3 regions of the Exiguobacterium sp. s95 genome follow, and region 1 is predicted to be linked to each of the others. Evidence: predicted binding sites of a transcription regulator. Region 1 holds the regulator's gene; each other region holds the start of a gene.

The links. The regulator Rex, encoded in region 1, represses fermentation and respiration genes when NADH is low (regulators of the CRP and FNR family bind a similar motif). The targets are predictions, from matches to a motif close to TTGTGAAATATTTCACAA.
Region 2: the regulator Rex is predicted to act here: its motif matches at 3,658-3,675, upstream of KNP99_RS08220 (L-lactate dehydrogenase).
Region 3: the regulator Rex is predicted to act here: its motif matches at 2,119-2,136, upstream of KNP99_RS13570 (cytochrome C oxidase subunit II).

Annotation. Positions count from the first base shown of each region.
Region 1 covers NZ_JACSMM010000009.1:6,174-13,573, reverse strand. Annotated here, with positions in the region: gene KNP99_RS12670 (hypothetical protein) at 1-340, opposite strand, end outside; gene KNP99_RS12665 (hypothetical protein) at 345-824, opposite strand; gene KNP99_RS12660 (hypothetical protein) at 926-1,084, opposite strand; tRNA gene KNP99_RS12655 (tRNA-Ala) at 1,256-1,328, opposite strand; gene tatC (twin-arginine translocase subunit TatC) at 1,436-2,215, opposite strand; gene KNP99_RS12645 (twin-arginine translocase TatA/TatE family subunit) at 2,223-2,426, opposite strand; gene KNP99_RS12640 (redox-sensing transcriptional repressor Rex) at 2,426-3,085, opposite strand; gene KNP99_RS12635 (ABC-F family ATP-binding cassette domain-containing protein) at 3,254-5,155, shown strand; gene KNP99_RS12630 (hypothetical protein) at 5,155-5,547, shown strand; gene KNP99_RS12625 (flavin reductase family protein) at 6,045-6,638, opposite strand; gene KNP99_RS12620 (DoxX family protein) at 6,657-7,055, opposite strand; gene KNP99_RS12615 (winged helix-turn-helix transcriptional regulator) at 7,237-7,400, shown strand, end outside.
Region 2 covers NZ_JACSMM010000003.1:195,267-202,666, forward strand. Annotated here, with positions in the region: gene KNP99_RS08200 (glycoside hydrolase family 57 protein) at 1-1,912, shown strand, start outside; gene rpmG (50S ribosomal protein L33) at 2,017-2,166, shown strand; gene KNP99_RS08210 (5-formyltetrahydrofolate cyclo-ligase) at 2,225-2,773, shown strand; gene KNP99_RS08215 (DUF92 domain-containing protein) at 2,764-3,546, shown strand; gene KNP99_RS08220 (L-lactate dehydrogenase) at 3,710-4,663, shown strand; gene KNP99_RS08225 (GNAT family N-acetyltransferase) at 4,863-5,372, shown strand; gene KNP99_RS08230 (M42 family metallopeptidase) at 5,576-6,613, shown strand; gene KNP99_RS08235 (YqgQ family protein) at 6,597-6,794, shown strand; gene KNP99_RS08240 (ROK family glucokinase) at 6,879-7,400, shown strand, end outside.
Region 3 covers NZ_JACSMM010000010.1:62,537-69,936, reverse strand. Annotated here, with positions in the region: gene KNP99_RS13580 (aldehyde dehydrogenase) at 1-557, shown strand, start outside; gene KNP99_RS13575 (Crp/Fnr family transcriptional regulator) at 727-1,434, shown strand; gene KNP99_RS13570 (cytochrome C oxidase subunit II) at 2,212-2,325, shown strand; gene KNP99_RS13565 (cytochrome c oxidase subunit II) at 2,338-2,808, shown strand; gene KNP99_RS13560 (b(o/a)3-type cytochrome-c oxidase subunit 1) at 2,809-4,500, shown strand; gene KNP99_RS13555 (response regulator) at 4,999-5,628, opposite strand; gene KNP99_RS13550 (sensor histidine kinase) at 5,625-6,650, opposite strand; gene liaF (cell wall-active antibiotics response protein LiaF) at 6,647-7,366, opposite strand.

The DNA of each region.
Region 1 (7,400 bases):
TACCGGCGTATTGTGGAAAAACAGTCCCCACATAAAGTGTAAGGATCGGGATGAACGAACCGATCATCGACACACGTGCCACTTTCAAGACCGTCTTTTTATAGACGTCCTTCGCGAGGCGTTGCTTTAAAATCCGCAGACGAATGATTTCTCTAAGTGCGTTAGCCAAACAGAATACCGTAATCGCAAATAAGGAGAACAGCCCTGTTTCCCGAAAACCCGGGATGAACCAACCAGCAAGCGCAAGCAGCAGAACCGGAACCGGCACCAGATGCTGAATCCTTTTTAATGGCGGTCCCAGTAATTTCAACCGTGTATTTTTTTCAATCAATGTACTCACCCTGTCACTCCTCCACTTCTTTAACATTCGCATGAATTTCTTTATCACTGACGAAGTCGGGATCGCCTGACCGGGCAATCTTTTTAAACAACCAGTCCGTTATGTAATAGACCGGTGCGAGGATGATCAGCATCCAAAGGGCAATTTTCCAGATCGACATCTCTTTCGTCTCAAGTATCACGGTGTACAGCGAACCGTACAGGACGAATTGAGTCCCGAGCCACAGCAACGATTGGTTCGTCACTTGGTCGCTTGAGAGATAGCGCGCCAGGATTTTTCGTTTTTCGAGTCGAAACGGGAGATCAAACACGAGAAAGACAAGCGGTAACAGACTCAAATACATGGTCGTGCTGAAGATTTCCGTGAATGTGCCGATTGTCGCCATCAAGGCAGCGATGACCCAACTCTTATTCTGCAATTGATTTTTTTCGATATAAGCAACCGTCAACGCCTGTAATCGTTCCTCTCGGAGCGTTTGTTCCATCCTGAAATGCCCTCCCTCGTTTCAACTGTCTATACTGTCATATACTTACAGTTTACCAGTTATGTTTCAAAAAAAAAGAAACTTCCTTAAAAAAGGAGTTTCTAGGCTGAAACTTGAATGATGAGATAGATGACGCTATACGCAACAATTGCTAACGGAATCAGTGCCACACCAATCAACCAACCGTTCTTATCACGGATTCCGAGATACAGAACAAGACAGCCGACGATGAAGGCAATTAACGTCGTAAATGGATTCATAATGCTTCCCCCTCTTGATTACCTATTAAGAAATTTCCCATTCCCTCAAAAGGATAAACACAGAAAACGACTTCAATCGGTTCATCAACATTATCCAGGCTGTAAGCTTCTGTTTTGCCGCCACCACTATAACAAAAAACACCACTCGGCAAATGCCAAGTGATGTACATATGGAGACTATCGGGCTCGAACCGACGACCTTTTGGCTGCCAGCCAAACGCTCTCCCAGCTGAGCTAAGCCCCCTCATATTCTTGTAATCAGTATAAACCATATCGATTCACTTTTTCAATATAAAAAGAGCGCTTCCAAACAAAAACCTCTCCGTCGCCGAAACGACCGAGAGGAGACTGTTACTTATTCAACTCACGCATCAAATCCGCTTGCCGTTCAAGCTCCGCCTGTTGCTCAAGAATCAGTACTTTTTTGTACGTCCGGGCTGAAATCATGATGCTGATTTCATAGAGGACGAACAACGGTACCGAAATCATCAGATGTGACGTCACATCCGGTGGTGAGATTAAAGCCGCGATGACAAACAGCGCAAAGTACGCATATTTCCGATTTTTCCGCATGAACAATGGCGTCACGAGTCCAAGACGAGTCAAGAACATCGTCACGACCGGCAATTGGAACAAGATACCGAACGGAATCGTCAGCCGGATTAAGAAACTGAAATAGTTTTCGACCCCGATGACTTGCTCGATGCCGAGCTCTTGCCCAAGTTCCGTCGATACTTTGAGTAGAAACGGAAGTAACCAAAAATAAGAGAACGCGATTCCGGACAAAAATAAGAAAAACGTGACCGGAATATACGTCAAGGTCGCTTTCTGTTCCTGTTCGAATAAACCGGGTCGGATGAACGCCCATAGCTGGTACATCCAAAATGGTGAAGCCAGGACGACCGCGATGATGAACGCTAAATTCAAGTACAACATCAGGGGATCGGCCACATTAAAGGCATTCAATCCGATGCCGAGCTCTTTCAAGTCTGACTGCAGAAAACGCACGAGCGGTCGGACGAGCGGAAAGGCCGCGGCGAACAAGACGACGACGATGATGAGTGACCAGACGATCCGCTTGCGCAACTCGTCTAGATGCGATGTCACACTCTGTTCTTGATCAATCGCCATAATTTAATCACTTCTCTTTCGATTCATCCTTTTTGTCTTTATCATCGTCCATGATGCCGTTTGTCGCACTCTTGAACTCTTTTAACGTCTGACCGGCAGCACGACCGAGCTCCGGTAACTTTTTCGGCCCGAAGATGATTAAGGCGACGGCACCGATTAAGGCGATGCTTCCTGGTCCAATACCGAGTGTGAACGGGATTAAGTTTTCCATTATGATTTCACTCCTTCAGCTGATTGCGAATAATGCTTCATGAAATAAACTAGTGACTGCAACTCGATCGACAAATCGATGTGATGGACCCGAACATGGGCCGGTACGTTCAACCGCGCCGGTGTAAAGTTCAGAATTCCGGTCACACCATACTCAACTAACTCATCCGCTACTGACTGTGCGAACTGGGATGGGACCGTCAAGATGGCGACATCAACCTTGTTCGCTTCGATTTGCTCTTTCATGTCAGAGACATGATAGATAGGAACGTCTTGCGTCGTTGTTCCGACCTTGTTTTCGTCCGCATCAAACGCAACGACTATCCGAGTACTATTATTCTTTAAAAAGTTATAATTTGCAAACGCCGTTCCGAGATGTCCGACCCCGACAAGTGCCACATTCGTGACTTCATCCTGATTCAGTGTCTTTCGGAAAAACGTCAATAGATGTTGTACGTTGTAACCGTATCCTTTTTTCCCTAACGCCCCAAAGTAGGAAAAATCGCGGCGGATCGTCGCTGAATCGACTTTGACCGCTTCACTGAGCTCTGCTGAAGAGACGCGCAGCTTGCCTGAGTTATAAAGACTCTGAATGAAACGATAATATAACGGCAGTCGTTTCGCCGTCGCTTGTGGTATTTTTGTGTCTGGCCCATTCATACTGCAGTTCCCCCTTCGACCACGTTCTGACGTGGCACCCAAATCAATGCAAAGAATTCTATTCTCTTTGATTGTAAACCACTTCACATAGACTAACAAATAATATATTCCACGGGACTCCTGCGTTTTTTTCATGATAGACTAAAGGGTGGAAGGATGGATGTTTTTATGATTCTCTTACAAGTGAACCAACTATCAAAATCATTCGGTGTTGAGCCGATTTTAGACAATATTAAACTCGAAGTGCAGGAGCGGGACCGGATTGCGCTCGTCGGACGAAATGGTGCCGGAAAATCAACACTTTTAAAAATCATCGCCGGAGAGCTCAGTCATGACTCTGGTGAGATCATGAAGAGTAAGGAAGTGAAAATCGGTTACCTCGCCCAGGACAGTGGTCTTGAGTCGAATGAAACGATTTGGAATGAAATGTTGACCGTGTTCGAGCATCTGCAAGAGCAGGAACGTTCGCTCCGTCGGATGGAGATTGAGATGGGGATGGACCATATCTTGAATGATGCTGTTGCTTACGACCGTCTGTTGAAAACATACGATCAGGCACAACATGACTTCTCGGACGCCGGCGGTTACCAGTTCGAAGCCAACATCCGCTCCGTCCTGCACGGGATGCGTTTTTATCCGGACGATTATTCACGCCGGATCCAGACGCTATCCGGTGGACAACGGACGCGACTCGCACTGGCGAAGATGTTGCTCCAGGCACCTGAGCTGTTGATTCTTGACGAGCCGACGAACCACCTCGACATCGATACACTCTCTTGGCTCGAAAGTTATCTGGCTGGTTACCGTGGAGCGGTCTTGATCGTCTCCCATGACCGTTACTTCCTCGACCAGGTCGTCAACGTCGTCTATGAATTGTCACGGAACGTCTGCCGGAAGTTTACCGGCAACTACACGAAGTACTTGGAACAAAAGGCAGCACTGTATGAACAAGAGATGAAGCAGTTCGAACAGCAACAGGAAGACATCGCGAAGATGCAAGACTTCATCCAGCGTAACATCGCACGGGCGACGACGACGAAACGCGCACAAAGCGTCCGCAAACGTCTTGAAAAAGTCGACCGGATTGATCGTCCGGATGGGGATGAACGCAGCACCGTTCTGTCGTTCCCGATTGAAAAACAAAGTGGGAACGATGTGTTACAAGTCACGCAACTCGCGGTCGGCTATGAAGAAGCCGTCTCAAAAGGCATCACGTTCCGCTTACAACGCGGCGAATCCCTCGCCCTCGTTGGTCCGAACGGAATCGGAAAATCAACGTTACTGAAAGTTCTTGTCAACCGGATTAAACCGTTATTCGGTGAACATCGTTTCGGGACCGGCGTTTCCGTCGGCTACTACGATCAGGAGCAGGCCGAGCTCAACGACCGCAACCGGGTCATCGATGAAATTTGGAACGAGTGGCCGTTGATGCGGGAACAACAAGTCCGGTCCGTCCTCGGTCAATTCCTGTTCAGTGGTGATGATGTCTTTAAACTTGTCCACGAATTATCCGGCGGCGAGCGCGGACGCCTCGCCCTCGCGAAGTTAAAATTACGCAAAACGAACGTCCTCATTCTCGATGAGCCGACCAATCACCTCGATCTTGATTCGAAGATGGTGCTTGAGAACGCACTTGTCGACTATGAAGGCACGCTCCTGTTCGTCTCCCACGACCGTTACTTCATCGACCGGGTTGCGACACGCGTCATCGAGATGAATCCGGACGGTGTGACGGATTATCTCGGCGACTACTCTTACTATATGGAGAAGAAGGCCGAGAAAGAAGAAATCGCCCGCCTCGAAGCAGAGGAAGAAAAAGCAATCAAAGTCGCTGCTTCGAAAAGCATCGACAAAGATGCGCAAAAAGAAGAACGAAAAAAGAAACAACAGCTCGAACAACTCGAACAAGACATCGAACGGTTGGAAACACGATCAACTGAAATCGAACAACTGCTTTGCGAACCGGAAGTCTTCAACGATATTCCGAAGGCGACGGCGCTGTCGGCAGAACGGGATCAGATTGATACGGACCTCCTCGAACTGATGGAACGATGGGAGAATTTCCACTAATGCGCTCGAAAAGTTATGTCATCAACCTCGTTCAAGGGTTATTGTCCGGGGTGCTCTATTTCGTTCCGATGTATGCCGACTACGTGTCGGCCTTCATCCGGCCGGATGCCTTTAATGCCGTCGTCCTGTTGTTCATCCTCATCTCGTGCATGATCGGCCTCGTGATTAAGACGTGGAGTGGTCTCTTCATCAGCCTCTTATCCGGATTAATCTGTACGTTGCTGACGACCCAGATGTTCGTTGAACTGAATGACCCGTTAATCATCAGCTATTACGGAGCCGTTTCACCGCTCGTCGCCTTTTTGATCAGCTGTCTCGGGATTTGGGCACTGGCGATTCTCTTTTTTCTACTCGATGGTTTCCAGTACGAAAAACGTCACCATGCAGAGTAACTTCTTCAGTTGTCCGACATAAAAAGGCACGTCCCGCGTTCGGGACGTGCCTTTAGACTGTAGACAAGGTACTATCACAATCAAGCGTCTGTTTTCGTTGATTACCTCGGGCGAGGCGCAAGCCGTTGCTCCTTGATCCTAGCGGACAACGAGCAGGGTCTTGCCTGCCTATGGCAAGTCGCGTTAAAAACGCACTTTTTCCCGTAGGAGTCAACGAAACGTGACGCTTTTTAGACTGTAGACGGTTTAGAGCGCAATCCGTCTCGAATCGCTTTTAAAGCGAAAAGCAATCGGTCGCGACCCTGCAGCTCTGCTGTAGCGGCGCGGAAGATTGCCGCTTTGAAGACGAGGCGAGACAGGGAAGCGTGAACTGACAGCATCCTCATGTAAAATTTTCGTGATTTATAAGAGTTTGGCTATACGCTGAAGGCACGTCCCGCGTTCGGGACGTGCCTTTTTGCTTCTAAAAAATACTAGTCCTACTCGTCGATCCGCCTTCAGCTCGTCGGTCGGGCAATCGTAAAGATGTCTCCGACTTTCGCATAGTCGTTACCCGCGAGACGGGCGATCGCTTTTAAACCATCCGGATCAATCCGGAACGACTCGACGAGTTCATCCGCGACGTGATACCGGACGATCTCCCCAATCAAGAGGTTGGCCCCTTCGAGTTCGAGATGATTCGTCAGCTTCAATTCAAAGCGGATCTTCGCTTCTGCGACAGCCGGAACATCGATCAAATCACTATCGACTAACGTCAAATTCGTCCGTTCGAGTTCACTTTCACCATATGCGAGTGGTGCCGCGGTTTCATTGACTGCCTCGACGATTTCTTCACTGACGATATGGATGACGTATTCCTGATTCAGCAAGATGTTTTTTGCGGTATCCTTTTGCCCTTGCTCCGTCTGCTGGACGGCGATGACCAGTTGCGGCGGGTTGCTTGAAGCGACCGTGAAAAAGGAAAATGGCGCCGCATTGACGACTCCATCTGCACCTTTGGTCGTCACGAACGCGATGGGTCGAGGAATGATGCTGCCGATCAACAATTTATAGTTTTCTTTTGGACTTAAGTCTGCTGCATCAAATTTCATAAAAACCGTCCTTTTCGATCACCCGATAAGTGCTGCGAGTGAATAGTCTCCAGCTCCGATCATCGCAACGCCTAAGGCGATGACGATCAGTGCCATGTTGTATTCGTACCCGTTTTGCGTCACCCAGTAACCATTCGTCCCATGCACTTTGACGATTGCGACGATCATCGAACCGATGATCAGGAGGGCTGCAATCCACAGGAATAATCCACCGGCGAATAATAATCCTCCGACCAGTTCAGCAATCCCTGCCATCAGTGCAAGTGTTTTCCCTGGCTTCATCCCGATGGACTCAAACCAACCGCCTGTCCCTGCGATACCATGTCCACCGAACCATCCAAATAATTTTTGTGTTCCGTGTGCCGCAAATGTTAAGCCGATAATCAACCGAATCAGAAATAATCCTAAATCCATCATGTATAAAACTCCTTTTACTTAATGTTTTTTAATTACTATTAGTAACTTAATATCGATACTAAACTATCACTTACTAAAAGTAAATAGATTTGTTTTCGTTATTTTTATTACTATAAGTAAAATAATTCGTATTTTAGCGTCAAAGTGGGTATACTACATATATAAGAAAGGATGAGCGCTGATGGAGAATACACTAATTCCGACGGCCCTTTGTCCGAAAGTCGAACATGCCTTTGAAATATTGGGCAAGAAGTGGACGGGTTTGATTTTACGTCATCTCTTGACGAAGACCTGTCGTTTCAATGAAATTCAAGATGCGATTCCCGAGCTCTCTGGTCGTATGTT
Region 2 (7,400 bases), on a different contig from region 1:
CCGCGATTTAGTGGCGGAAGAACGGGATGCCCTGCTTTTCTACAAAGAACGGTACCGTGACTTAAAAAATACATTCGAACATTGGGGTCGCGATTTAAACTATGCCTTCCGTCATTATAAAGAAGCGGGTTACCTTGAATTGATGACCTGTACGGCAACGCATGGTTTCAGTCCGCATATGTTATCAGAGCAAGCTGCCCGGTCAGAGATTCAAACTGGATTAAACTGTTTCGAACGTCATTATGGATTCCGTCCGACGGGGCTATGGATGCCGGAATGTGCCTACACACCAGGTCTTGATAAAATCATGTACGAAGAGGGGATTCGTTATACATTCGTAGACGAACATTCCATCTTAAACGCTGATCCTGCTCCGAAACACGGCATCGGCGCACCGGTCTATTCGCCACATGGTGTTGCACTGTTTCCGCGCGATCAAATCATTTCTGGACGCATTTGGAGTTCTGTCATTGGTTATCCGGGACACCCGAACTATCGTGAATTTTACCGCGATCTTGCCTATGATCGGGAGTGGGACCAAATTGCAGAATTCATGCATCCTGAAGGACTCCGCTACGATACGGGCTTAAAATTACATCGTGTTACAGGAGAGTCCGATCAAAAGGCTTTTTATGTCCGCGACTGGGCTTGGAAACAAACGGATGAGCATGCAGCTGACTTTGCGGAAGCATTGGCGGAGCATCTTGACCAGCACAGTGGACAAGATTTCCCACCCTTCCTCGTCACGGCGCCATTCGATGCAGAACTGTTTGGACATTGGTGGTTTGAGGGACCGGACTTCCTTGGTAAAGCCATGGAACGACTTGAAGATGTTGGGGTCGAATCGATTTCACCTACAATGTTCCTCGAGCGTCATTTTGGCGACATCGAGACGGTGCACGTCGCAATGGGGACATGGGGCCGGAAAGGGTATGCGGATGTGTGGATCAATGAACGGAACGACTGGATGATTCGTCACTTGCATCAACTTGAAAAACGATTAGCCGGTGTCATGGCGCGTAATCGTCATCAAGATGGTTTGACGGTCAAAGCAAAACGTCAATTGATTCGTGAATACTTGCTCGCGGTTTCGAGCGACTGGCCGTTCATTCTCGATGGACAGACGACGGCACAATATGCGGCGAATCGATTCCGTGAACATATTAAGCGATTTGAAGAAACGGAGCGGTTACTTGACGCTGGAGAATTAACGACCGACTGGCTTGAAACGCGTTATGCCGAATATCCCTTCTTAGCGGATACAGACATCGAACCAGACGTCTATTTGACGACGCATGACTACTATGTTGCGGTGCAACGTGAAACGTCATGGAACGATGCTGCGATTTTACTCGTCGCAAAAGATTACCAAGATTCGAACCGACCAATTGCTGAGTTTGCGAAGCGATTGGCAGGAGCGGGAGAAAATGTCTATGTCATCACAGAAAATGAGACGGCTTATCGATTTGAAGATGGCGTTCATATTTACGGCGTCCGCATGACGGGCCTACCGCTCGTTCAGACTTACAATCAGTTGGCCGGATTAAATCTTGCCGTGTTGCGTCAAGCGCAAGCCCTGCATAAAATCTTAGAATTCCGCCTTGTCCATAACTTTACGATGGAGACGGCGTCGGCTGCTCAATCGTTTGCTGAGATCAATCAGTTGCCGCTTGTCAGCAATGTGTACAATCTTGAGAGTGAACGTTCTCCAGCGAGTAGCGGTGGTTTAGTTGTTGCGATTAAACGATTAGAGGGCGAAGCACTTCGTCATTCACAATTGATTTATTTAGAACGTGAAGAAGCGAGACAAGGAATCGAAAATGATTATCATGTTGCTCAAAAACCGCTTGAATTCCAAGTGAACCTTGAAAAACCATACGAACAATTGGCGATTCAGAAAAAGAACGGATGAACAGTTGCAATTCCGTTCCTTTCTTGGTACGATACTTGAGTATGCTTAACCTTATGTAAAGCAAAAACACTTGATACATTGAGAGCTAGATAGGAGGGAATCCCATGCGCGTTAAAATTACTTTGGCTTGCACTGAAACTGGTGACCGTACTTATATCACTAAAAAGAACAAGCGTAACAACCCAGAGCGTCTTGAGTTGAAGAAATACAACCCACGTCTCCGTAAGCACACACTTCACCGTGAAGTAAAATAATTGAGATGGAAGCCGTCACCTTGTGTGATGGCTTTTTTTGTGAATGGGGGAATACTATATGAATAAAAAAGCAGCGCGACGGGTAATCGGTGAGCGACTGAACGAGTTGGAAAACCGGCAGGAGCGGGAACGACGAATTGCAGAGCAGTTATTTGTATTGCCAGAATGGATGAGTGCGACATCAATTGCGGTGACCCTCTCGTTTCGAAACGAATGTTCAACGGATCGAGTCATTCAACAAGCATGGGCGGATGGAAAACGTGTCGTCATTCCGAAGGTCATCGGTCAAGAAATGAGATTTTTTGAACATTCGCCAAGCAGTCGACTGATTGAGAATTCGATGGGGATTTTTGAACCGGATGCAACTGCTTTTGAAATTGCATTGCCGACGATTGATCTTTGTATCGTACCGGGTCGTGCCTATATGCGTAATGGCTATCGCTTAGGATGGGGTGGTGGGTTTTATGATCGTGCGTTGATTGATTTTTCAGGTCCGACGCTTTCGATTGCATTTGCCGTTCAAGTCGTGGAACGATTCGAAGTAGAATCATTTGATCGCCCGGTTGATACAATTGTCACTGAAGATGAGGTCATTCAATGTCATTAACTGTTCTTCTATTCATCTGCTTAGCTCTCGGATATGCTGGCTATCAATTTGGATTATTAACGAAAAGCGGTGCATTGTTGACGATACTTGTCGGCAGCACGGTCGTCTATGCGCTCGATTATGAAGGATTAGTCCTGTTACTGTTATTCTTCGGTAGCTCTAGCCTGTTATCAAAACTCGGTAAGGCACGCAAGCAGTCCGTCGATCAAATCGTCGAGAAGGATGGTGCACGAGATGGTTGGCAAGTACTTGCCAACGGTGGAACCGCTATGCTTGCTTCGATAGGCGTTGTACTGACAAATGAATTTGATTTTTTATTAGTTTTCTTGATTGTCATTGCTGCTTCGAATGCAGATACATGGGCATCCGAGATTGGTCCGCTTTCTAAAAAAGAACCGATTTCAATCCGGACGTTTAAACCGGTCTTACGAGGAACGAGCGGCGGGGTATCTTTACTCGGGACACTCGCGACAATCATCGGTGCATTATTTATCGCGACAGCGGGTGACATTCTATTCGATTTGTCCGTAAAGCAATGGTTGATCGTCGCGGCCGGAGGTGTCCTTGGCAGTATTCTCGATACGGTGTTAGGCGCTACCGTTCAACGAAAGTATCGTTGTCAGATTTGTGGCAAAGAAACCGAGAAAAAAATCCATCATGGTACTACGACACAATATGTCCGAGGGTGGAAGTGGCTAGGGAATGACGCCGTTAATTATTTGTCCAGTACGCTAGCGGGGCTGATTGGTTTCATGTTGTATCGATTGTGGTAATGGAAGGTGAAGTACCTGACTTCCTTATGTTAGGATATTGTTGACACAAATTAGACAAAATGTGACCGTTTACACAGTCTTTTATAGTTTGTGAAAGATGTTACAATCTAATTGTGATATAGTTAACAAACTTTTAGTTTGTTTGGAAGGGTGGACATATCGGATGGAATTACATGCTAAAGTTACACGCGTTGCGTTAATTGGTGCGGGGGCAGTAGGATCAAGTTTTGCGTATCAAATGACGACAGCTGGACTTTGTGAAGAACTTGTCATCATTGATGTGAATAAAGCAAAAGCTGAAGGGGAAGCGATGGATTTAAATCACGGGACGCCATTCAGTTCTTCGCCGATGCGGATATGGGCAGGGGATTACGTGGATTGTAAAGATGCCGAAGTCATCGTGATCACGGCCGGTGCACCACAAAAACCGGGTGAGACACGACTTGACCTCGTTGCGAAAAATGCTTTAATCATGAAAGAAATGATGCGCCAAATCATGGAATCAGGATTTGACGGCATCATCGTCGTTGCATCAAATCCCGTTGACATCATGGCACATTTAGCATGGAAATATTCTGGTTTACCAAAGTCACGCGTCTTCGGATCAGGAACGGTACTCGATACGGCACGCTTGCGCCAAATGTTAGGAGAATACTTTAATATCGATTCACGAAACGCCCACGCCTATATTTTAGGTGAGCATGGCGACACGGAATTCGCTGCCTGGAGCAACTCAAGAATCTATGGAAAAACGATTGATGAACTGCTTGCAGAAGACGATCGTTATTCTCAAAAAGATTTAGATCAAATCTATATCAATGTACGCGATGCAGCCTATCATATCATTGAACGAAAAGGTGCAACATACTATGCGATTGGACTTGGTCTCGTTCGGATCGTCCGTGCGATTCTCGGGAACGAGAACTGTTTGTTGACTGTAGGAGCGCACGTTGACGGACAGTACGGGATTTCTGGTATTCATATCGGTGTACCTGCCGTGATTAACCGACAAGGTGTGCGCGAAGTCATCGAGGTGTCGCTGACGGATGAGGAATTAAAAAAATTCCATCATTCGGCGGAAGTTTTACGTCAAACGATGGAACCTGTCTTACGTTAAATCGGAAGCGTCAATCGTACCCACTGAACTCGGGCAAACGGAGTTTCAGTGGGTACGATTTTTTGATTAGAAAAAAGGACGCGATAAAAAATCTGAAAACTAGGTTTTATTTTACTAGAAAAAGGTTATGTTAGGGATAGAAGAGTTTTTCATGTCTTAAGAAACATTAGAAAACTCACAAAGGGGAGAAACGATAGTCATGTATACATTTCGAACGTTAACAAAGGAAGATGCAGAACAGTATTGGCGCTTACGCCTCGAAGGGCTAAAAAATCATCCGGATGCATTTGGTCATTCTTTTGACGATGAGCAACAAACGCCGCTCGAAGAAGTTCAAGAGGGGCTAGAAGGAGATCCGGAGTCGGATGAAGTTTGGATCGGGATATTCGATGAAGATACATTGTTTGGATTTGGTCAGGTCAAACCGTACGAACTGTCACGGGAATCACATAAGGCGATGATTTCTGGTGTCTATATCTCACCGGATTATCGTGGGGGCACGGGGCGCGCCCTGATGGAGGCCTTGATTGAAGAGGCGAAACAAATTCCGGAAGTCGAACAAGTCATTCTAGCCGTCTTGTCAGGAAATGAAGCTGCTCAAAAACTCTATGAATCACTTGGTTTCGAAGTATATGCAGAAGACCCTGATTCGGTCAAACTAGAGGATGGGACGTATCGAGATGACATTTGGATGAAAAAATACGTCTAAATGAAAGAGTTAAGAAGTCATTTAAAGGATGAAAGTCGTAGCGCAACTGTTGCTATGGCTTTTTTTCATAGCAGGTGGTCGCTTTTTTTGATTGTGCATTCTTTTTCGACTGGAGAGAGATATTTGGTATCATAAGAAGGAAACGATTTCATTAAAATAAGCCGTCCTTTCTTAAAAAGGACGTCAAACGAGGAGCGAACAAGATGAAAGCTGTGATTGAGACGATTCGTGAATTAGTAGAAATCCCAAGTCCGACTGGATTTACCGCGCATGCTCTTACATATGTAGAAAATCGATTTAAAGCAGAAGGAATTACGTATAAAAAGTTAGAAAAAGGAGCATTGATCGCTACGTTGCCCGGACAGTCTTCACGGATTCGTTTGTTGACAGCACACGTCGATACGCTCGGGGCGATGGTCAAAGAAATTTTGCCGACAGGTCGACTGACGTTATCACAACTTGGCGGTTATGCGTGGACGGCAATCGAAGGTGAAAATTGTCTCGTCCATAAAATGGACGGACAGACCGTCTCAGGAACGATTTTGTTCCATCACTCAAGCGTCCATACGTCACGCGTGACGAACACGGAAGAGCGAAATGCGACGAACATCGAAGTGAGACTCGACATCCGGTCAACGACGGCAGAGGAAACACGGGTAGCAGGGATCGAAGTCGGTGACATCGTGACGTTCGATCCGCGATTTATTCATACCGAAACAGGTTTCGTCAAATCACGTCATCTGGACGATAAAGCATCCGTCGCCCTGTTGCTTGAACTGATCAAGGAGTGGAAAAACGAGACATTACCGCATACGACGCAAATTCTGATTTCGAATTATGAAGAAGTCGGATTTGGTGGGAATGCCGGTTTTTCTGAAGACGTCGCAGAATACATCGCTGTCGATATGGGCGCATTAGGAGAAGGACAACACTCGGATGAATATACGGTATCAATCTGTGCGAAAGATAGCTCAGGACCGTATGACCTTGCATTACGTCATCAGTTCACACGTCTTGCCCAAAGCCATTCGATTCCGTATAAGGTCGATATCTATCCCTATTACAGTTCTGACGCTTCAGCAGCCGTCAGTGCGGGGCACGACGTCCGTCATGGACTGCTTGGTCCAGGAATCGAATCGAGTCACTCGTATGAACGGACGCATGAAGCGTCACTTCAAGCGACGTATGATTTACTGAATGTGTTCGTGAAGGAGAAAATGAATGATGAAAACACTTTATGATGTGCAGCAGTTATTGAAAACGTACGGGACGATCGTCTATTTAGGCGATCGCGAGTCGGATATAGCAATGATGATGCTCGAACTCGATGAGCTCGAGCAAGCCGGTGTGTTAGAAAAAAAGCAATATGATTCAGCGAAGGTGATTTTGGCACATGAATTCAAAAAATCACGACATTTGTAAGAGAAAAATCTTGTGCAACCCTTTGCACAAGATTGCCGTTCAGCTAAACTAATAGAGATGAAATCATTTACGAATAAGGGAGCTATGCAGATGAAATGGTTACTCGGGATTGATATTGGTGGAACGACAGTCAAGATGGCAATTCTTGATTTACAAGGCATCATCGTTGAAAAATGGGAGATCGAGACGGTTATCCTGAATGATGGGGAACAGATTCCAGGCGACATCGCGACATCTTTTTTTGAGAAATGTAAAGAGAGTAATAAACGTCCGGAAGACTTCGTTGGTGCCGGAATCGGTGCACCAGGCTTCATCGACTTTAATACCGGTGTCGTCGAACGTGCCGTAAACATCGGTTGGAATAACTTTGAGTTGATTGGTGAATTTGAACGATTGACGGGTTTACCGGCTGTTATTGAAAATGATGCGAATGCAGCGGCAATTGGTGAGATGTGGAAAGGTGCCGGTAGTGGAGCGACGGAGTTACTTGCTGTGACACTCGGGACAGGCGTCGGTGGTGGATTGATTACGAACGGTCAAATCGTTCACGGGACAGTCGGGATGGCAGGAGAAATCGGGCATATCACGATGTTAGCAGAAGGCGGC
Region 3 (7,400 bases), on a different contig from region 1:
CCCAGTATGGTAATGGTGTTGGTGTGAATTCTTACGTCAAGATTGTTTCAGACAGTCATTTGGATCGATTGAGTGGCTACTTGCCCCAAGGTGAAATTTTATTTGGTGGTCAAGTCGATGCAGCGACGAGAAAGATGGCACCAACCGTCATGACGGACGTTGATCCAGAAAGTCCGTTGATGCAAGAAGAAATCTTTGGACCGATTCTTCCAGTCTATTCTTATCGTGAAGTGGAAGAGGTCATCCGTTTCATCAATGACCGTGATAAGCCGTTGGCGCTCTATCTCTTCACAGAAAGTAAAGCTGTTCAGCATCGTGTACTCGATCGTGTGTCATTTGGTGGTGGATGCATCAATGATACGTTGATGCATGTTGCGCAACATAACTTGCCATTTGGCGGGGTCGGCGGAAGTGGTATCGGTGGCTATCATGGGAAATTCAGCTTTGAGACGTTCAGCCACCGTAAAGGAGTCGTCAACAATACGACGAAGTTCGATTTGCCGTTCCGCTACATGCGCTCGAATACCGATTCAAAATGGATGCGTTATTTATTATAAATGGGACTTAAACGGAGCCAAGAGTAGATCCAATCGGTCTACCTTGGCTTTTTTTTGTTTATTTAATTTGTGAAATAGTGAACAAAGTTTGACAATCTTTTGAAAAAACGCTATTTTCCCTTGTGATGTTCTATACTGAAGGCAGAAGCTACGGAAAGGAGAATGCGAGATGCTTACTTGTGGGACGACAGAAGCCAATACGTTCGTGTTGTCGAGTGAGACACGTGAATTACTTGAAGAGTTCATGACTGAGGTATCTTTTAAAAAAGACTCAATCGTCTGTTGGGAAGGGGAAATGAACGATAAACTTTTTTATGTGAAACAAGGTGGTGTAAAACTATCAAAGCTCACGAAAAAAGGTAGCCCGCTAATGATGTTCTTATATTTCAAAGGTGACTTATTTGGTGAATTCGATGTCGGAGAAGCATTTCCAAGCTCCTATAGTGTCGAAACGATGGAGGACAGTGTCATTGGCTTCATCTCGAAATCGACACTCGAAGATTTGATGAAAAAAGATGGAACATTCGCATTAGATATCATGCGCTGGCAAGCCTTGATGCGAAAACAAACGGAAACGAAGTTACGTGACCTCTTATTGTTCGGGAAACAAGGGGCACTCGCTTCGACACTCTTACGACTAATCGCAATGGACGGAAAAAAAGTCGATGACGATTACGTGATTTCAAAGCGACCGTCGGATACTGAACTCGGTCAGTTGATCGGGGCACCACGTGAAACGGTCAACCGGATGTTTTCTCAGTGGAAAAAAGACAATGTCATTTCGATGACGACGACTAAAATCATCGTTCATGATGCCAACTATTTACGCGATCTTTGCCACTGTGAAGGGTGTCCTGTCGGTGTCTGCCGGATTTAAACTTAACTTGAGCGTTAGCTTACGGAGCCATACGCTGGAGCTGACTTAAAAATTGCTCCAACATCATCCTTTTGATGGAACCGCAACACGTCAAACTTTAGAAGAACTTATCAGCAGTCTAGGATCATATTCTTTTTGAATGTGGTCCTTCAGGATGTAGACAACGTGCTATCGGGAGATCAAGCGTCTTTTTTCGTTGCTTTCCTCGGGCGAGGCGCAAGCCGTTGCTCCTTGATCCTCACGGACAACGAGCAGGGTCTTGCCTGCCTCTGAACGTGCGTTAAAAACGCACTTTTTCCCGTAGGAGTCAACGAAATGTGACGCTTTTTATAGGAATACCGTGACGGAAAGCCTGGCATGCAGACGGTTTAGCACGCGATCCGTCTCGAATCGCTTAGAACCGCGAAAAGCAATCGGTCGCGACCCTGCAGCTTTGCTGTAGCGGCGCGGAAGGTTGCCGCTTTGAAGACGATGCGAGACAGGGACGCGCGAACGGATTGCCTCTCGTTATAGTATGTTCACTCTTCATAATAGTTTGTCTACACGCTGTAGGATCACATTCTTTTTGAATGCGGTCCTTTTTTGTGTCGCATAACAGTAGCAGTTCAAAATATGTTCAGTACGTAACAAGTTGTGAACTTTATGTGTGTTTTATAAAAGAAAAGCGCGAAATCGTCACAATTGGTGTGACGTTTATCACATATTACGAAGGGTGTCTTTTTCTAAAATAAAGGTAGGTTAAGTCACCGATTCAACGACGGAAGGGAGCTACTGATCATGCGTCAGAAATCAGATACAGAACTGAAGGGAACGTTTATCGCTGTATTTATCGTTGCCGGAGTCATCATCGGAATGTGGGGATCAATCTTTTTATTATTCACTTCAAGATAAGGGGGAATCAGGGTGCATATTCATCGTTTAGAAAAAATATGGTTAGTATTCGGTTGTATCATGTTGGCAGTCTTTTTAATCATCATTGGCGTATCAGCATTCGCTTCTGATAATCAACCACCGTCGGATGCAACATTGATTGACCCGACGCAAGTCGATCAGACGAAGCCATTTGATAAACCGGGTCTAAAAAAAATTGACGACAATAAATATGAGGCCGTCATGGTCTCACAAGCTTTCCAGTTCACACCGCAAGACATGATTATCAAAAAAGGCGCGACCGTCGATTTTCTGGTGACGTCGAAAGATGTCGTCCATGGATTTGAAATCGTCAAGACGAACGTCAATATGATGGTCGTTCCCGGACATATCAATTCAATCGAGTACACATTTAAAGAAGCTGGTGAATATTTAATTGTCTGTAATGAATATTGTGGATCGGCGCATCACATGATGTCGACTAAGATTAAGGTGGTGGAATAAATGAATGCGATTTCGAAAAAATTAATGGAGTTTGAGATGGAGCGGGGAATCCCCGCAGGAGAGATTGGATTAAAAGAAGCAAAACTCGGATTTGCCTACGTCAGTTTTTCACTTGTGGCGTTACTGATCGGTGGACTATGTGGTCTACTACAGACACTCGTCCGTACTGGAGTCATTCCAGAAATTGCTGGAGTCGGTTATTATGAATTGCTGACGGCTCACGGACTAATGCTTGCGATTGTCTTTACGACATTATTCATATTTGGACTTTTATTTTCATTTTTAGGACAGTCGTTCGGGCGTTTTGAAGAGTTTCCGAGACGCTTGGGCTGGGTTGGATTCTGGTTGATGATTGTCGGTGTCCTCCTTGTCACATGGATGGTGTTAGCAGGTGAAGCATCCGTTCTCTACACATTTTATGCGCCGCTGAAGGCACACCCTGTTTTTTATATCGGACTCGTGATTTTCGTTGTTGGAACATGGGTTTCTTCTGCCGCAATGTTCCGGATGTACGCGGATTACAAACGAGAACATAAGGATGTCCATCCACCACTTCAAGCCTATATGAGCATTATGACGGCTTTGTTGTGGGTCATCGCCACGCTAGGTGTCGCAGCGACGATTCTCTTTCAACTCTTGCCGTTATCACTCGGTTGGACGGATAAGGTCGGGATCGAATTATCCCGGACATTATTTTGGTATTTTGGTCATCCGCTCGTCTATTTTTGGTTATTGCCAGCCTATATCGTATGGTACACGGTCATTCCAAAGATTGTTGGGGGTAAGATTTTTTCAGATGCTTTAGCACGAATGTCATTTTTACTGTTCTTATTGTTCTCGTTCCCTGTTGGTTTTCACCATCAGTTGCTCGAACCCGGTATTTCAGCATTTTGGAAGTACATCCAAGTCGTCTTGACGTTCCTTGTCATCATTCCTTCATTGATGACAGCATTCTCGATGTTTGCGACATTTGAACTAGCAGGTCGTCGTCAAGGTGCGACCGGACTATTTGGGTGGATCAAGAAAATGCCGTACCGGGATGTCCGCTTTCTTGCACCGTTCGTCGGCATGTTGTTCTTCATCCCGGCTGGAGCCGGTGGTGTCGTCAATGCTTCTCACCAATTGAATATCGTCGTGCATAACACTTTATGGGTGACAGGTCACTTCCATATCACAGTCGGGGCTGCAGTCGCGTTGACGTTCTTTGGAACGGCCTATTGGCTTGTTCCATTATTACGAGGACGGACCTTAACAAAACGGATTAATACAATTGGTCTCATCCAGACGGCGACGTGGACGATTGGTATGCTCTTTATGTCGACTGCGATGCATATTTCAGGCTTGCTTGGCAATCCGAGACGGACGGGTCCTGCGGCATATTTCAAAGATTCGCTCGTCGCAGATTGGATTCCCTATCACGTTGCGATGGCAATCGGTGGTACGATCCTCTTTATTTCAATCCTCTTATTCTTGTTTGCGATGTTCCAACTGGCCTTCCGGACACCGAAAGGAAGTACTGAATTTCCTGTCGCGGAAACAGAGGAAGCAGCGATGAAGACACCACTCTTCTTTGAGAACTGGAAACTTTGGATTTTCGTGACGTTTGCTTTGATTGCGTTTGCTTACACAGTACCGATTTGGCACATGATTGATAATGCGCCTCCTGGAGCTCCAGGTTGGAAACTCTGGTAGCCCTATCGAAAAGTGCTGATAGCTTACTAGCACTTTTTATACACGCTGAAGGGTGAAAATGCTATATTGAGAAGCAATCCGTTCGTGCTTTCCTGTCTCGCCTCGTCTTCAAAGCGGCAACCGGTCACGCCGCTACAGCAAAGCTGCAGGGTCGCGACCGATTGCTTTTCGCTTTAAAAGCGATTTGAGACGGATCGCGCTCTAAACCGTCTCCACGCCTGGATTTCCTTCACGGTATTACTTGAAAAGCGTCACTTTTCATTGACTCCTGCGGGAAAAAGTGCGTTTTTAACGCACTTTCAGAGGCAGGCAAGACCCTGCTCGTTGTCCGCTAGGATCCAAGGAGCAACGGCTTGCGCCTCGCCCGAGGAAAGCAACGAAACACGACGCTTAATCTCCCAATCGCACGTTGTTTACAGTCTGAAGGGCCAGCTTTGATAAGCTGACCCTTTTTTTAATGAATGGATGCGTAGACGAGTGCAAAAACTAAGTAAAAGATTACTTCACGATGTGGTGCTTAAAGGCATAGACGACGGCTTGCGTCCGATCGACGACATCGAGCTTTGATAAAATGTTGGAAACATGCGTTTTGACTGTTTTTAGGGAGATGAACAGTTCGTCTGCAATCTCTTGATTGGCCATACCGCGCGCCATCAACTGTAAGACTTCTTGTTCACGCTCCGTTAAATCGTCGTGGAGTTGACTAGCAGGTTTGCGCAGGCGTTCCATCATCTTACCTGTCACTTGAGCTGCCATGACAGATTGTCCGCTCGCTGTCTTGCGAATTGCTTCCGCAATATCAAACGCGCTTGCCGTTTTTAGGACGTAACTCATCGCACCGGCTTCAATGACGGGATAAACTTTCTCATCATCTAAGAAACTTGTGACGACTAAAATTTTAGCTTCCGGCCACTCGGCGCGAATCAGACGTGTTCCTTCGACACCATCGACCGGCTCCATGACTAAGTCCATCAAAATCACATCAGGGCGATGTTCAAGAGCAAGTTTCGCTCCGATTTGTCCGTCAGCAGCTTCTGCGACCACTTCAATATCAGGTTGGGTCGATAAAAAGGCAGAGACTCCAGCGCGAACCATTTCATGGTCATCGACTAATAATACGCGTATCATACTTGCACCATCCGTTCTTTTCTAAGTTTGACTTCAATCTGCGTTCCTTGACCGGGCACACTGACGAGGCGAATCGTCCCACCGATTTCAGCCGTACGTTCGCGCATCGAGTTGATCCCGTACGAGGCGAGTTTTTTCTCGTCGACGATAAAGCCGACACCGTCGTCATTCATACTCAAGATGATCGTCTCATTGAATTGACGCAATTCGATATTCATGTGCGATGCTTTCGCGTGGCGTAAAGCATTCGTTAAGCCTTCTTGAACGATGCGGAATAATTCATTTTCAATCGGACGCGGTAATTCAATCGGTTCGAGTTTCCAGCTCAATTGCGTCGATTGTTTTCGTGATAGTTCTTCGAGCAGTTGGGTTAGTCCTTGTTGCAACGTCATCCCTTCGAGTTCAACGGGACGTAGTTGGAGCAATAAAGAACGCATTTCTGATTGCGCCGTCTGTGCCATCGTCTCGACTAAGTCAATTTGTTTCGCTGCCGTTTCCGGTTGCGTCAAAATCGTTTGTTTGGCAGCCGTCGTCATCATCGAAATGGCATAAAGTTGTTGGGAGACGGAGTCATGGAGATCACGTGCGAGCCGTTTCCGTTCTTCCGTGATGGCTTGGACACGAACTTGTTCGACGTGTTGCGGACGTGTACTGATTTTTTGAACCGTCTCGACCTGTTCATCGATTCGTTTCCCAATTCGTGAGAGGCGGGTCAGTGTGTGGAAGTAAGGTCCGTTGACAATCGTGACTTCTTTTCCTTGCTCGAGTTCGATGATGGCAGTTGTGACACGTTTGAAGTCACGACGTAAAAAGAAGTAGTGGATGCTGCCGATTGCGAGCGGAAGTAACAGGGATAATCCGACGACAAGCAATAAGACAGGTAAATCTTGTTGACGGACGAAAAGTACATGCCAATCGACTTGGCGTGTACTTAAAAACAAACCAGTCGTCACGACGGCTGTCAGAAATCCGGTCAATACTTGGAGCGCGATGACACCGAGCGGGAAGTGATCACGTTTCATATCGAGGTCACCTCCACGTTACCGATGCCAAGCATGACGTGAATGCGGACTTTTCGAGTCGCTTCTTCATATTGTGGTGCCCGGAACTGAATGCGACGGTTAAAAAATGTCGGGATCCGGCGGACATCTGTTTTGACGCTTCCAAAACCAATCGACGTATCAAGCGTATAGTCATATCCTGAAGGTAATAAAATACGCACATCTCCGACGACACCACTGATGACGATGAGTGTTTCACCTTCTGGGACATAGGCATGCGTTAAATCGATTTCTAAATCTTTGACGATGAACTGTTCACTCAAGTCTTTTAATACGTAAGGTGTTTCAGACTGCGTCGAAAACGAGTAAGCAGGTTGGATCGTAATGCCTTCTTCTTCATAAAGACGTGGTGAAATCTTCGAAAAGAAAAATTCGCGGACGGAGTGTCGGGTGACAAGGATAATTCCGAGATATAGCAAAATTCCGGCGATGACGAATCCGACAGCTGCCGAGCTCAAGACGACTCCAGCTAAGATAATCGTACCGACGATATAAAACAGGATGGCCAGTTTTTCATGACCGCGACGCCGAAAATGAATCCCGACATAATACAACAAGAACGGGAATAAGATTCCAAATAAGACGTTTCCGGCTCCAGTCATCAAATCATAAAATAATCCGAGCGCGAATAGGATCGACACGTAGCCGACTAATTGTTTTGTACTTAATCGTCGCACGATCAATCTCCTCCCTGACATGACAAAGGGAGGC